4 regions of the Lacticaseibacillus huelsenbergensis genome follow, and region 3 is predicted to be linked to each of the others. Evidence: predicted binding sites of a transcription regulator. Region 3 holds the regulator's gene; each other region holds the start of a gene.

Region 1 (3,153 bases), 200 kb from region 3:
TCCATGTAAAGGAATTCGGTACGATACAGGCCGATACCTTCAGCACCATTTGCCAGCACACCATCAAGATCCTTAGGGGTCCCGATGTTAGCCGCAACATCAAAATGCTTGCCATCAGCCGTCACGGATTTCGCCGTCTTCAGTTGCGCCCATTCAGCCTTTTGCTTGGCAAATGCTTCAGCAGCTTGCTTGAATTTGGCAACCTCATCCGTCGAAGGATCAATGACCACTTCACCAGTCAGACCGTCAACGGAAATCAATTGACCGTTTTGGGCCTTCTTGGTGACGTCATCGGTTCCGACAACAGCAGGAATTTCCAATGAACGCGCCATGATCGCGCTGTGAGCCGTCCGACCACCGATATCAGTGACGAAGGCCTTCACATACTTCTTGTTGAGCTGTGCCGTGTCAGAAGGGGTCAAATCGTGAGCCACGATAATGACTTCTTCATCAATCAACGCCGGATTCGGCAATGTACGACCCAACAAATGCGCCATAATGCGCTTTGTTACATCGCGAACATCGGCAGCACGTTCCTGCATATATGGATTATCAGTCATGCCTTCAAAGGTCTGAATGAAGAATTCGGAAACTTCCTTCACAGCTTGTTCGGCATTTACTTTTTCGTCCTTGATCTTGGATTCGATCTGACCGGTAAAGTCAGGATCAGCCAAAATCATCATATGGGCATCAAAAACTTGAGCCTCTTCTTCGCCAAGCGATTCAGCGGCCTTTGCACGGATAACCTTTAACTCATCATTACTTTGATCAAGTGCCTGCTTCAGCCGATTGATTTCCTTTGAAGGATCATCAACCGTTTTTTTGTCAAATGATAAATCAGGTTGAACCAGTAAATAGGCCTTCGCTGTGGCGATCCCATCACTAGCAGCGATTCCCTTCAAATGTTCAGCCATTATTCAGCCAAGCCTTCTTTTTTCATAGTATCGGTAATAGCAGCAATTGCGTCTGCTTCGTCGGCACCTTCAGCAGAAATGGTAACATCGGCGCCTTGGCCAACACCCAAACTCATAACACCCATAATGGACTTGAGGTTAACGCTCTTACCTTTATATTCCAAGTTGATGTCTGAGTTGAACTTGCTGGCTGCTTGTACCAACAAGGTTGCCGGACGTGCGTGGATCCCGGTTTCTGCAATAATGTTAAATTCACGTTTTTCCATGACTGATCTGCTCCTTCATATTAACTAGATTTCTAGTGTTTTTCCGAATAGTTTATAGGCACACTAACACCTAAAACAATTCATGTAAACCTTACCATTTTTTGTAGCTTGCCACAAGCGTCACATGAGATTTGACGCTTATTTAGCGGGAATCAACTGACCGGTAATGGTATTCGATGACACCATCGCGTTTGGCCGTCCCCACAATTTCTTCACGATCGGGATAATTTGTCCATGCCGCCCGAAACGCCATGAATGTTTCGGGCGTCACCGTGATCTTGTCACGCTGACCAGTCTTTAACTCATCCATTAAAGCGACATAATCCTGAGTCATCTATTTGCCTCACCTCACTCCATAAGGTTAGCATAAAAGTAGGCATTGAAAAAGCGCTAATGCCTGATATCACTGAAATATTTGGAACTTTTTAGCACTCTTGTGTGTCGAGTGCTTGCATTCTCAACATAAGGGTGTATACTATTGCCATAGGTCAAGAAAGGTCAAACCTTTTTCGACTATATGTGGCACCTAATTAGACAGGAAGGTTGTGACAAAATGTTATGTGAAAACTGTCATAAGAATCCAGCCACTATTCATCTTTCAACCGTTGTTAACGGAACGCGGCAGGAGATCAATCTCTGCCAAAACTGTTATCAATTACTCAAGAAACAAGCAGGAGGAAATATGAATCCAACAAATGCTACTGATCCGTTTGGGTTCGGGAGCTTAGATGATATCTTCCGTGCGATGAATCAGGGAATGGCTCGGCCGCAACAGCCTAACGCGCAGATCCCGCCTACTCAGGCAGGACGCGGCGGCAATGGTAACAACGGCCGCAATGGCAATGGTGGTAAGGGATTACTGGGTCAATTCGGTGTTGATCTGACCGAACAGGCACGCAAAGGCCAAATTGATCCGGTCATCGGCCGCGACAAAGAAATCTCGCGGGTGATCGAAATCCTGAATCGCCGGACGAAGAATAATCCGGTTCTGATCGGTGAAGCCGGTGTCGGTAAAACCGCTGTCGTCGAAGGCTTGGCTTTGAAGATTGCCAATGGCGACGTACCGGCAAAGCTACAGGATCGTCACGTCATTCGTCTCGATGTCGTTTCCCTTGTTCAAGGAACGGGTATTCGTGGTCAATTCGAGCAGCGGATGCAACAATTGATCGATGAACTCAAACAAAATAAAAACATTATCCTATTTATTGATGAAATTCACGAAATTGTCGGTGCCGGCAACGCTGAAGGCGGCATGGATGCAGGCAACGTTTTGAAACCTGCCCTCGCTCGTGGCGAATTGCAACTGGTTGGTGCAACCACCAGCGACGAGTATCGGCAAATTGAAAAAGATTCCGCGCTTGCTCGGCGACTCCAGCCCGTCATGGTTGAAGAACCAAGCGTTGACGAAACCATTAAAATTCTGAAAGGCTTGCAGCCGCGTTATCAAGACTTCCATCACGTTAAGTACACGGAAGCCGCGATTGAAGCCGCAGCTACACTCAGTAACCGCTACATTCAGGATCGCTTTTTGCCTGACAAGGCCATTGACCTGTTGGATGAAGCCGGTTCTCGCAAGAATCTGACGATTGCAACCGTTGATCCTGAAACAATCAAAGCCAAGATTGCGGATGCCGAGAAACAAAAGCAGGCAGCACTGAAACAGGAAGATTACGAAAAAGCCGCCTTCTATCGCGATCAAGTCACGAAATTAGAAGACATGGCCAAGAAACAATCAAATCTACCTGAAAATGAAGTGCCAACCGTCACCGAAAAGGACATGGAAAAGATTGTCGAAGAAAAGACCAACATTCCTGTCGGTGAACTGAAAGCACAAGAACAGGCACAGTTGAAGAACCTTGCCAGCGATCTTGAAAAACACGTCATCGGTCAAAACGAGGCGGTTGACAAGGTTGCGCGGGCCATTCGCCGTAACCGTATTGGCTTCAATAAGACCGGCCGGCCAATCGGTTCCT
Region 2 (3,153 bases), 660 kb from region 3:
TCCAAGCCAAGATCGGAACTGATCACGGTGCCACCGGTCAAGGTTGCAATGTCTTCCAGTTGTGCCTTGCGCCGATCGCCAAAGCCAGGGGCCTTAACTGCAACAACATTGAAGGTACCACGAATCTTGTTAAGAACCAGGGTTGGCAATGCTTCGCCGGCAACATCGTCAGCAATGATCAACAGTGCCTTACCTTGTTGAACGATTTCCTGCAATAGTGGAAGGATGTCCTGAATGTTGGAAATCTTCTTATCGGTAATCAGGATATATGGATCGTCCAGATCAGCTTCCATTTTATCATTGTCGGTTACCATGTATTGACTCAGATAGCCGCGATCAAACTGCATCCCTTCAACAACAGAAAGTTCAGTGTCGATCCCTTTGCTTTCTTCGATGGTAATAACACCGTCATGGCCAACTTTTTCCATGGCGTCCGCAATCAGATTGCCGACTTCTTCATTGGAAGATGAAACCGAAGCAACCTGGGCGATTTCCTTCTTGCCGTTAACTTTGTGGCTGATCTTGTGCAGTTCGTCAACCGCTGCCTTGGTTGCCTTTTCGATACCTGTCCGAATGCCAACAGGGTTAGCACCGGCAGTCACGTTCTTCATACCTTCGCGAATGATGCTTTGTGCCAGAACCGTTGCGGTTGTGGTACCATCACCGGCGATATCGTTTGTCTTGGATGCAACTTCCGCTACCAACTTAGCGCCCATGTTTTCGTAATGGTCTTCTAAGTCAATTGACTTGGCGATCGTAACACCGTCGTTGGTGATTTCCGGTGCGCCATAACTCTTATCCAAAACAACGTTGCGGCCTTTTGGTCCTAAAGTTGTTTTTACTGTGTTTGCTAATTGATCCACGCCACGCAGCATGGCGGTACGTGCATCCTCAGAGAACTTAATTTCTTTTGCCATTGTTTTTATTCACCTCAAAATTGATCGATTATTTTTTACGCAATTGCCATAATGTCTTTTTCGTGCAGTACGAGGTAGTCTTGACCTTCATACTTTACTTCAGAGCCGGCGTATTTGTCGTATAATACAGTATCGCCAACTTTAACGGCCATTGGCAGACGCTTGCCTTCCGGTGTCAAAGCGCCTTCACCTACTGCGACAACTTTGCCGGTTTGCGGCTTTTGTTTGGCATTATTGGCTAAAACAATGCCGCCAACAGTCTGTTCCTCTTCTTCAACGACCTCGACAATCACGCGATCTCCTAATGGTTTTAACAAGGCAATCCCTCCACATTACATTTTTTGATTTAGCACTCGCTATGTCTAAGTGCTAACTACAAAAGTAACTATAACGAGTTTTCCGGGTGAATGCAACCCCAAAACCCGGGAATGTTATACTAATTTCAGATATTTTTTCAAAGGAGTCCCCTATATGTCACTGCAAAAACATGCCTTTTCCGTTGTCGGTGCTTACCTCGTCACGTTTATCGCTAACCTTTTGATTTTCCAATTCATGCCGGTTGGGCGGCTCAGCCTTGGTATTGTGACCTTAATCAGTGTCATCGCAATGATTGCTGCGGCGTATAGCGAACGGCAACTGGTCATTGCCAACGCGATTGAAGCCCCTGGCGTCCTCGCACCACAACAGCGCGTTTTCTGGGGTGTCATCGGCATTGCCGGCGTCTTGGCTGCTCAGTTAGTCGGCTCATGGCTTGAAATGATCCTTTTTAAAATGCCGCAAACCAATAGCCAGATTCATCAGCAGCTTTCCAGTATGACCACCAATCCCTGGTACTTTTTGGCAATCGGCCTCGCCATTCCCGTTCTGGAGGAGCTGGCTTTTCGTAAAGTATTGTTCGGTAATCTGGTTAATGTCACTGGCGTTTTCGGTGGCGCTTTGATCGCCAGTCTGTTATTTGCCGTGACTCAACCAGGCGGCCACTGGCTCAGCGCGACCTTAGTCGGATTGGTTCTGGCCTATGATTACCGTCACACCGGCGCCATCAGCACTGCCATCATCGCCCATGTCGGTGCACTATGGGTGGTCTGGCTATATTACATTGCCCACGCGCTGTAAACGTAATCGAATATTAATCTCGTTGGCGCATTCAATCTTCTATAATGGAAATAATGTTTTTATAAAGGAGCCGTTCAAAAATGGAGACCCGTTCAAATCACCGCCACCGTCAACCGCCTAAACGTTTTCGCTGGGGACGCCTCATCGGCTTAATCGTCATTGTCGGCCTGTTTACGGTTGGCGCCTATGCCCTGCGCCTCTATAGCCAGGCAAAATATGCCATCGACAATACATACCATGCCACCAAACACGTCAGCACGGACATCGCCCAAAAGAAACCATTTGCAGTACTCCTGCTCGGGGTCGACACCGGTGCTGAAGGACGCGTTGAAAAGGGCAACTCCGATACCATGATTGTGGCCGTCGTCAATCCGAAGACCAACAAAACCACCATGGTCAGCATTCCCCGCGATACGGCTGCTGAATTGATTGGCACCAAAGAGTTCAATATGCAGAAAATCAACGCTGCATACAATGTCGGCGGTTCTGATATGGCCATCAACACAGTCTCTAAACTTGTGAATGTGCCGATTTCTTATTATCTGACGATCAACATGGGCGCGCTGGAAAAAGTCGTCAATGCGGTCGGTGGGATTGACGTTGATGTTCCGTTTTCATTCCAGGATCCTTACACCGGTAACCAGAAATTCAAAAAGGGTCGCATGCATTTAAATGGCAACATGGCACTTGCCTACTCACGAATGCGCCACGCTGATCCGGAAGGCGACTATGGCCGGCAAAAGCGCCAGCAACAAGTCATCAAGGCAATTTTGAAAAAAGCCGTTTCTGTCGGATCGCTTGGTAACTTCACCAAACTCATGGACACGATTTCTAAAAACATTGCAACTAATCTGAGTTTTGCCGATATGCAAAGCATTTTCATGAACTATCGCGGCGCTGCCAAAACCATCACAACCGATCATCTCAAAGGGGTTAACGCCTGGGTCGGCGACGGTGCCTATCAAATCGCATCCGATGCCGAAATGCAGCGGGTTTCCGATAAACTGCGCAAAGCACTGGGCCTGCAAACCGAAACCATCAGCAACGAAGAAACCAAACAAAACGCCAAGAATACTCAGTTTGATTTCAAGGCGACGACCGATCAAAATTACATTATCTT
Region 3 (3,153 bases):
CATATTGTTATACCTTCTTTATTTTCAGTTTAATTATTTAGCAACAACGACCATAGCAGGGCGTAAAACGCGATCTTTGAGATAATACCCTTTTTGCAGGACCTGCGCGACAGTATCAGCTGCGTGTTTGTCATCAGCCGCGACTGTTTGTACGGCCTGTTGGGTATTCGGATCAAATTTTTCGCCTGTGCCATCAATGGCAGTGATGCCGTTCTCTTTCAAAGCGCGTTCCAAGTGGTCATAAACCATCTGGACACCCTTTTTCAATGAAGCAGCACTATCATCTTTGGCCTCGGTTGCAAGCGCACGTTCAAGATTATCGACAACTGGCAAAATCGCCTTTGCTAACTTCTGGCCGTCATACTTCAGCAGTTTCTGTTGCTCTTTTTCGAACCGATGATTCATATTTTGAATTTCCGCGGCTGCCCGCAGATATTTATCTTCGAATTCATCACGTTCTTTTTTCAACTGCTCGCCATCATGTTGGCTGCTTTTTAGTTGATCATTGAGATCAGCGATGCTTTCTTTCAGAATGTCTTCTTTAAGCGAAGATCCTGACGCTTCAGCAGGTTGTTTTGCCTGTTTGGCGGTATCTGCTGCAGTTTGCTTTGCTTTTTTTTCTGCCATGGTATCCTCCCTTTAAACCATATTTGCTGGCATTCATGGATCCACACTAACAAATATTTTTTAATTTTTATTGATCAAAGTTGGCATAATAATCCGTCAACCGTTTTGCCAGCTCTTCACGGAAAACATCCAGCAGTCCGATCATTTTCGAATAAGGCATCTGCGTCGGGCCTAGCAAGGCGATCATCCCGGTGCCGTGGTCACCAACATCGTAGCTAGCGGTGATTAAACTGAGGTTGGCCAAATCAATTGGCTTAAGCTCTGGACCCAAGCGTACTTGAACCGGCGTTTGACGAATCGGTCCGCCAAGCAGTTCCGTCAGATCACCGTGATCAGCGTCAATCAATGACATAATCTTTTTCAGTTCATGGATATCGGAATCGCCTAGGTAATCCATCAGATTCAACCGCCCGCCAACGTAAAAGCGCTCGGAAGCAGCAGATTTCAAAACGTTACCGAAGATATCCAAGAAGCCTTCAGGACTGGTCAGATACTGCATTAACATCGAAGGCACATCGGTTTTCAGCCGCTGTGCAACTTGAATTAGTGGCAGTCCAACGAGTTGATCATTGACAATTCGAATCGCCTTTTCGAGCTCATCGGATGAGATGTTTTGCGATACGGTAAAGACCTGGTTTTCAATGTTACCGTTATTCGTGACCAAAATCGCCATGACTTGGTGATTGCCTAATGGAACAAGGCGAAAACCTGTCAGCTTGATATTGGTTACTTCAGGTCCCAAGCTAATGGCCGTGTAACTCGTCAGATTAGACAAAATTTGCGCACTTTGCGCAACAATCTCATCCATCTTATTGTATCGCTGGCTAAATGCCTGCTTGATAGTCGCCAGTTCTTGATGCGAAACACGCACCGGTTCAACAAGGTGATCGAGATAATAACGATAGCCTTGCGTTGACGGTACGCGCCCGGAACTGCTGTGGGTCTTGGTGATCAAACCGGCATCTTCTAGCGACGCCATATCATTACGGATTGTGGCGGAACTGACATGAATGGGCAGCTCGCGCATCAATCGCTTTGAACCAACCGGCTCTCCGCTTTCAGTAAACAGGCGGATGATTTCTTTTAAGACGAGCACTTGCCGTTTCGTCAACATTTTCTCACCTCACCTTTAGCACTCGTTTCGCACGAGTGCTAATACACTGAATAATATACCAAGCACTGTTAGCAAAGTCAAGGCGACATTGCTAAAATCTTCAGTGTTTTCGGTGTTTCTAGCCAGTGGCGGCCATTTTTTCAAGAAAAAAGAGCCGTTTAAATAAGCGGCTCGTCAAGCAAAAACTGTTGAAAGACTTCGTTGCCTAAAAACTTGCCCTTGTTGGTCAGCCGAATGAAACCATCATCGCGCTGTAACAAGCCTTGGCTTTCCAACTCAGGTACGGTCTCGCCATAAACGGCATCAACGGTCAGATGATAGCGCTGATAGAAGCGTTTTTCACTTACGCCGCGCATGGTTCGCAAGCCAAGGAACATTTCTTCTTCAATTTGTTCGGAAACCGGAACCAAATGATGGGCCAAAACCGGTAAATGATCGGTGTGAAGCGGCGTTAGGTACTGTTTGATCGGACCATAATTGTGATACCGATCGCGCCCAAGATAACCAAACGCACCAGCTCCAAAGCCGAAGTACTTGTCATTTTGCCAGTAAAGCAGATTGTGTTGGCATTGATAACCATCTTTGGCAAAATTACTGATTTCATATTGATGTCTGCCGTGTGCCTCCATTAGATCAATGGCATCCTGATACATATCGGCTTCGACATCCTGCGTTGGCAAGCGCAATTTGCCTTGGCGCATCAAATTATAAAAGATGGTTTTCCGTTCAAGAATGAGTGAATACGTCGAATAATGCGGTAAATTTAAATCGAGGGCTTTTTGTAGACTATTTAAAAAATCGTCCCGGCTTTGATCAGGTAATCGGAAAATCAAATCAATCGACAGATTATCAAAACCGACTTTTCTGGCGTTGGCAATCGCGACATACACGTCCTTGGCGCGATGAATCCGTCCGATCCGTTTGAGGACATCGTTGTTAAAAGACTGAACCCCGATTGAAAGTCGATTGACACCATAATCATGTAAAACCTGCAACTTATCGGTCGTCAGCAAATCATTGGGGTTCGCCTCAAACGTGAATTCACCAGAATTGAAGTGCAAGATGTCGCGAATGCCTTGGCAAAGTGTCGCTAACTGTTTGGGCGTCAACGTTGTAGGTGTTCCTCCACCGACATAGACCGTTTCGATTTTCTCATCAGGATGCTCAGCCATGACCATTCGCATTTCCTTAAGCAACATCGCAACATAGTCATCAACCGGCTGTCCTTCAATGAAGACTTTATTGAAGTCACAGTAGTAACAAATATGTTCGCAAAACGGAATATGAATATATGCGCCTGCCATTTCAACCCTTCCTCGCAAAATACTGACGGACTGCCGTTTCATCTTTCTTTAATTGGGTAATCAGGCCTTCTGCATTGGCAAATTTCACTTCACCGCGTAGATAGTGGT
Region 4 (3,153 bases), 880 kb from region 3:
CTGCCATATCAATCAATGGGAACATCCATAAATCTGCCAACATACCGGTACTAGGACGCTGCTCGAACAAATAACCGGCATCAGAGCGCACGACCAAAGCAAAATAGCGATGCACAACTGGTCGCGGTTTTTTCGTTTTAACCGGATAATCTGCCACAACGCCATCACGGTAACTTGCATCAAAGTCACGCACAGGCGAGTGTTCGGGATCCGGGTGACTGGCGGACATATAGCTTGAGCCAAGATCCATCACGGCCTGATTGAAATCACCAGGACGATCTTTTGGAATTAATGGGCGAATCAGATCGTAAAACACTTGGCGCGTTTGCGGCCGCGCGATATCGGCGTCCACTTTGAACAAGCGGGCAAACACCCGAAACGCATTGCCATCAATCGCAGGCACAACTTCGCCGAAGCTGATCGAAGCAATCGCGCCGGCTGTATAAGGGCCGATGCCAGCCAATGTTTGTAACTCAGCTGACGTCTGTGGCCATTTTCCACCATAATCATTCACAATTTGTTTCGCTGCCTGCTGTAGGCGCCGCGCCCGTGAATAATAACCTAAACCTTCCCAAGCCTTCAAAACTGCCGCTTCCGGTGCTGCGGCCAACGCCTCGACAGTTGGAAACTGTGTCATGAAGCGTTTGTAATACGGAATCACTGTCTGAACCTGAGTCTGCTGGAGCATTAATTCGCTCACCATCACATGATAAGGGTCATGATCTTGCCTCCACGGCAGCGTTCGCGCGTGTCCGTCATACCAATCTAAAAGTGCCTGTTGAAATGCCGCTACTTTTTCTGGCGGCCAATCCATTAATTTGTTGTTTGTCATCATAGAAGTTAGCTTACCATGGAGTTTGGTGTTGGGAAACTGTTTGGTGGCTTGATGGGGATTGTTCTATTTGAGGCAATGGAATGGTTAAGTTTCGCTTTCTATAACGCGCTCGCCAGCCCAGAAACCTGCGTGTAAGGACCTTGGACGCAATGGCAAAGACCGCCATCACGCCCAAGGCCACTTACACTCCGGTTTCTAAGCGGGCTGGCTTACGCTCACAAAAAAATCACCCCTACGATCATACGTATCGCAGAGGTGATTTCTTTTTACGGTTCAATGATCACTGCAACTGCTGCAATTCTCATCGATTCGTTTTGCTTACTACTGGGTTTTGCCCATCAACGACAGTGGTGCCGCTTCTGATCATGCTTGCAATGCAGTTCGTGAGTCTTGAGCCGCCTGACGACAAACACTACTCAATCCATTACTGAATTTCAATGTTGTGACCAGACTCCTTTGATTCAGTCAACTTTGGGCATGTGATGTTAAGAACACCATCTTTGTAGTTTGCCTTGATGTTGCTGTCATCAACGTTTGGCAGTTGATAGCTCCGACTCATCGTGCCATAGCTGCGTTCGGACATCATGACGTTGCCGTTCTTGTCGGCGTGATCTGTGATGTCATCCTTGTGAACATTGATGCTCAAAATGCCATCATGGTAGTTCAACTTGATGTTGTTCTTATCGATCCCAGGAACATCAACATGAACTTCGTAAGCGTCCTTGGTCTCCTTAACGTCAGTCAGCAATCCGTTGACGGCCGTGCTGGCAATGGAAGGAGTTGCCCAATCCATCCAGTCAGATACCGGGCCGAAGAACCGACGTGCCAAGTTGTCAAAGAACGGATCATTAACATCATTCATCAACTCATTATTACGACGATTCATAACTTCATTAGCCATAACAGATAACTTCCTTTCAATCAGAGACTTTGGGGATTCAGGAGAACGATCTTAGCTCCGGAGCCTTTGTTCCTTCTCCCTCGCTCCACCTATAGTTATACCACAAATTAGCACTTGTGAACGCCGAGTGCTAAAGTTTTTTGAAAAAAGTTTGGTTAGCGGTTGTTATGGGGCGTCATTACTGTGTTTTCGGGTTGTGTATTTACCTATACCTTTGTTGGAAGTAGCCATCATCGGGGTACTTTTGGTTGTGGCCGTAAGTGATTTTAGCGGCATCGGTATTTGTTCTATTGTCTGCAAAGATAGGTTGGGCTGTTACGTTCTATAACGCGCTCGCCAGCGCAGAAGCCTGCGTATAAGGACCTTGGTCGCAATGACCAAGCCCGGGTCATCAAGCCCAAGGCCACTTATAACTTATACTCCAGCTTTTAAGCGCGCTGGCTCACGCTCACAAAAAAAGATCCCAAACAATTTCTCATTTGGAATCCATGACTCAGCTAAAAATTAGTTTTCATTTTCAAGGCGTTCTGCTTCTTCGTCAATCGTTTCGAAACCTGACTTCTTAGGTTTCTTTTCAGGATGTTCTTGGCGCTCCTTTTCGACCTTAGCGATCAAAGCTTTCTTCTGTTCTTTGCTCAATGATGCCATGTGATGTCGCCTCTTTTTGGTGTGAGTTAGAAGGTTTGACCCTTTCAACTTCTGTTATACCACTTAAATGGCACCTTGACACACCAAATTTTAATCTGATCACCGACTCAGGAGAAGAACAAATGAATTTTTGGCCTTCCAGCATATGTTTTTCAAGCTTAATTCTTTTGGGGTTTCGCCCACTCAAACCGTTTAACCTGAGCAAGGTCATCGGTCTCAGCCTGTGACAACCGATAATTAAAGTCAAGCTGTAAAAGCCATCTAGCACTAAGACCAGTGGCTTGCTCAATTTTCCGCGCAACATTGATACTCATATACGCATGCCGATTCAAAATAAATGAGAGTTGCTTTTGCGAAACGTCAATGTGCTCCGCAAACTCAGACTGCGTAATATTGTGATATGCCATCAATTCCTTCAACGCATCAGCTGCCGAAGTCGTTGGCACAATGTTCATGGGTGCTGAATCATTAAAGTCTACTTCAAACATAAATCCGTCCTGGCAATGGCCATGTTCAGTGCTTGCAAAAATACCAATCGTTTCATTGAACATTACCATATGGGTATATTCCTATCAAGTAAAACTTTTGTCGCACCGCGCTCAACATCCCTTAACTAAGCCATATGCAACACTTTCAGCCGACTGCGCCCGGTTCCTGCCGGTTGTACCTGAAGCTGATCGGGAATATTATCGCGTAATTCCGTAACGTGGGATATAATGCCGATCAGCCGCGATTCGCCTTCCAATGACTCGAGGGCGTTCATGGCCAC

What was found. The regulator HrcA, encoded in region 3, represses chaperone genes, less so after heat shock. The targets are predictions, from matches to a motif close to TTAGCACTCNNNNNNNNNGAGTGCTAA.
Region 1: a site for HrcA is predicted at 1,606-1,632, ahead of LHUE1_RS13995 (ATP-dependent Clp protease ATP-binding subunit). Genes of this name have one in related genera too.
Region 2: a site for HrcA is predicted at 1,264-1,290, ahead of groES (co-chaperone GroES). Genes of this name have one in related genera too.
Region 4: a site for HrcA is predicted at 1,844-1,870, ahead of LHUE1_RS08795 (Hsp20/alpha crystallin family protein). Genes of this name have one in related genera too.

Annotation. Positions count from the first base shown of each region.
Region 1 covers NZ_CP120687.1:3,017,688-3,020,840, forward strand. Annotated here, with positions in the region: gene ptsP (phosphoenolpyruvate--protein phosphotransferase) at 1-914, opposite strand, end outside; gene LHUE1_RS13985 (phosphocarrier protein HPr) at 914-1,180, opposite strand; gene LHUE1_RS13990 (hypothetical protein) at 1,323-1,514, opposite strand; gene LHUE1_RS13995 (ATP-dependent Clp protease ATP-binding subunit) at 1,734-3,153, shown strand, end outside.
Region 2 covers NZ_CP120687.1:385,060-388,212, forward strand. Annotated here, with positions in the region: gene groL (chaperonin GroEL) at 1-917, opposite strand, end outside; gene groES (co-chaperone GroES) at 953-1,234, opposite strand; gene LHUE1_RS01715 (CPBP family intramembrane glutamic endopeptidase) at 1,389-2,033, shown strand; gene LHUE1_RS01720 (LCP family protein) at 2,114-3,153, shown strand, end outside.
Region 3 covers NZ_CP120687.1:2,816,963-2,820,115, forward strand. Annotated here, with positions in the region: gene dnaK (molecular chaperone DnaK) at 1-3, opposite strand, end outside; gene grpE (nucleotide exchange factor GrpE) at 34-627, opposite strand; gene hrcA (heat-inducible transcriptional repressor HrcA) at 695-1,741, opposite strand; gene hemW (radical SAM family heme chaperone HemW) at 1,900-3,045, opposite strand; gene ribF (riboflavin biosynthesis protein RibF) at 3,047-3,153, opposite strand, start outside.
Region 4 covers NZ_CP120687.1:1,932,134-1,935,286, reverse strand. Annotated here, with positions in the region: gene mutY (A/G-specific adenine glycosylase) at 1-832, opposite strand, end outside; partial or broken gene LHUE1_RS14375 (hypothetical protein) at 1,040-1,266, shown strand; gene LHUE1_RS08795 (Hsp20/alpha crystallin family protein) at 1,260-1,736, opposite strand; gene LHUE1_RS08790 (hypothetical protein) at 2,241-2,384, opposite strand; gene LHUE1_RS08785 (helix-turn-helix transcriptional regulator) at 2,543-2,872, opposite strand; gene LHUE1_RS08780 (AAA family ATPase) at 2,998-3,153, opposite strand, start outside.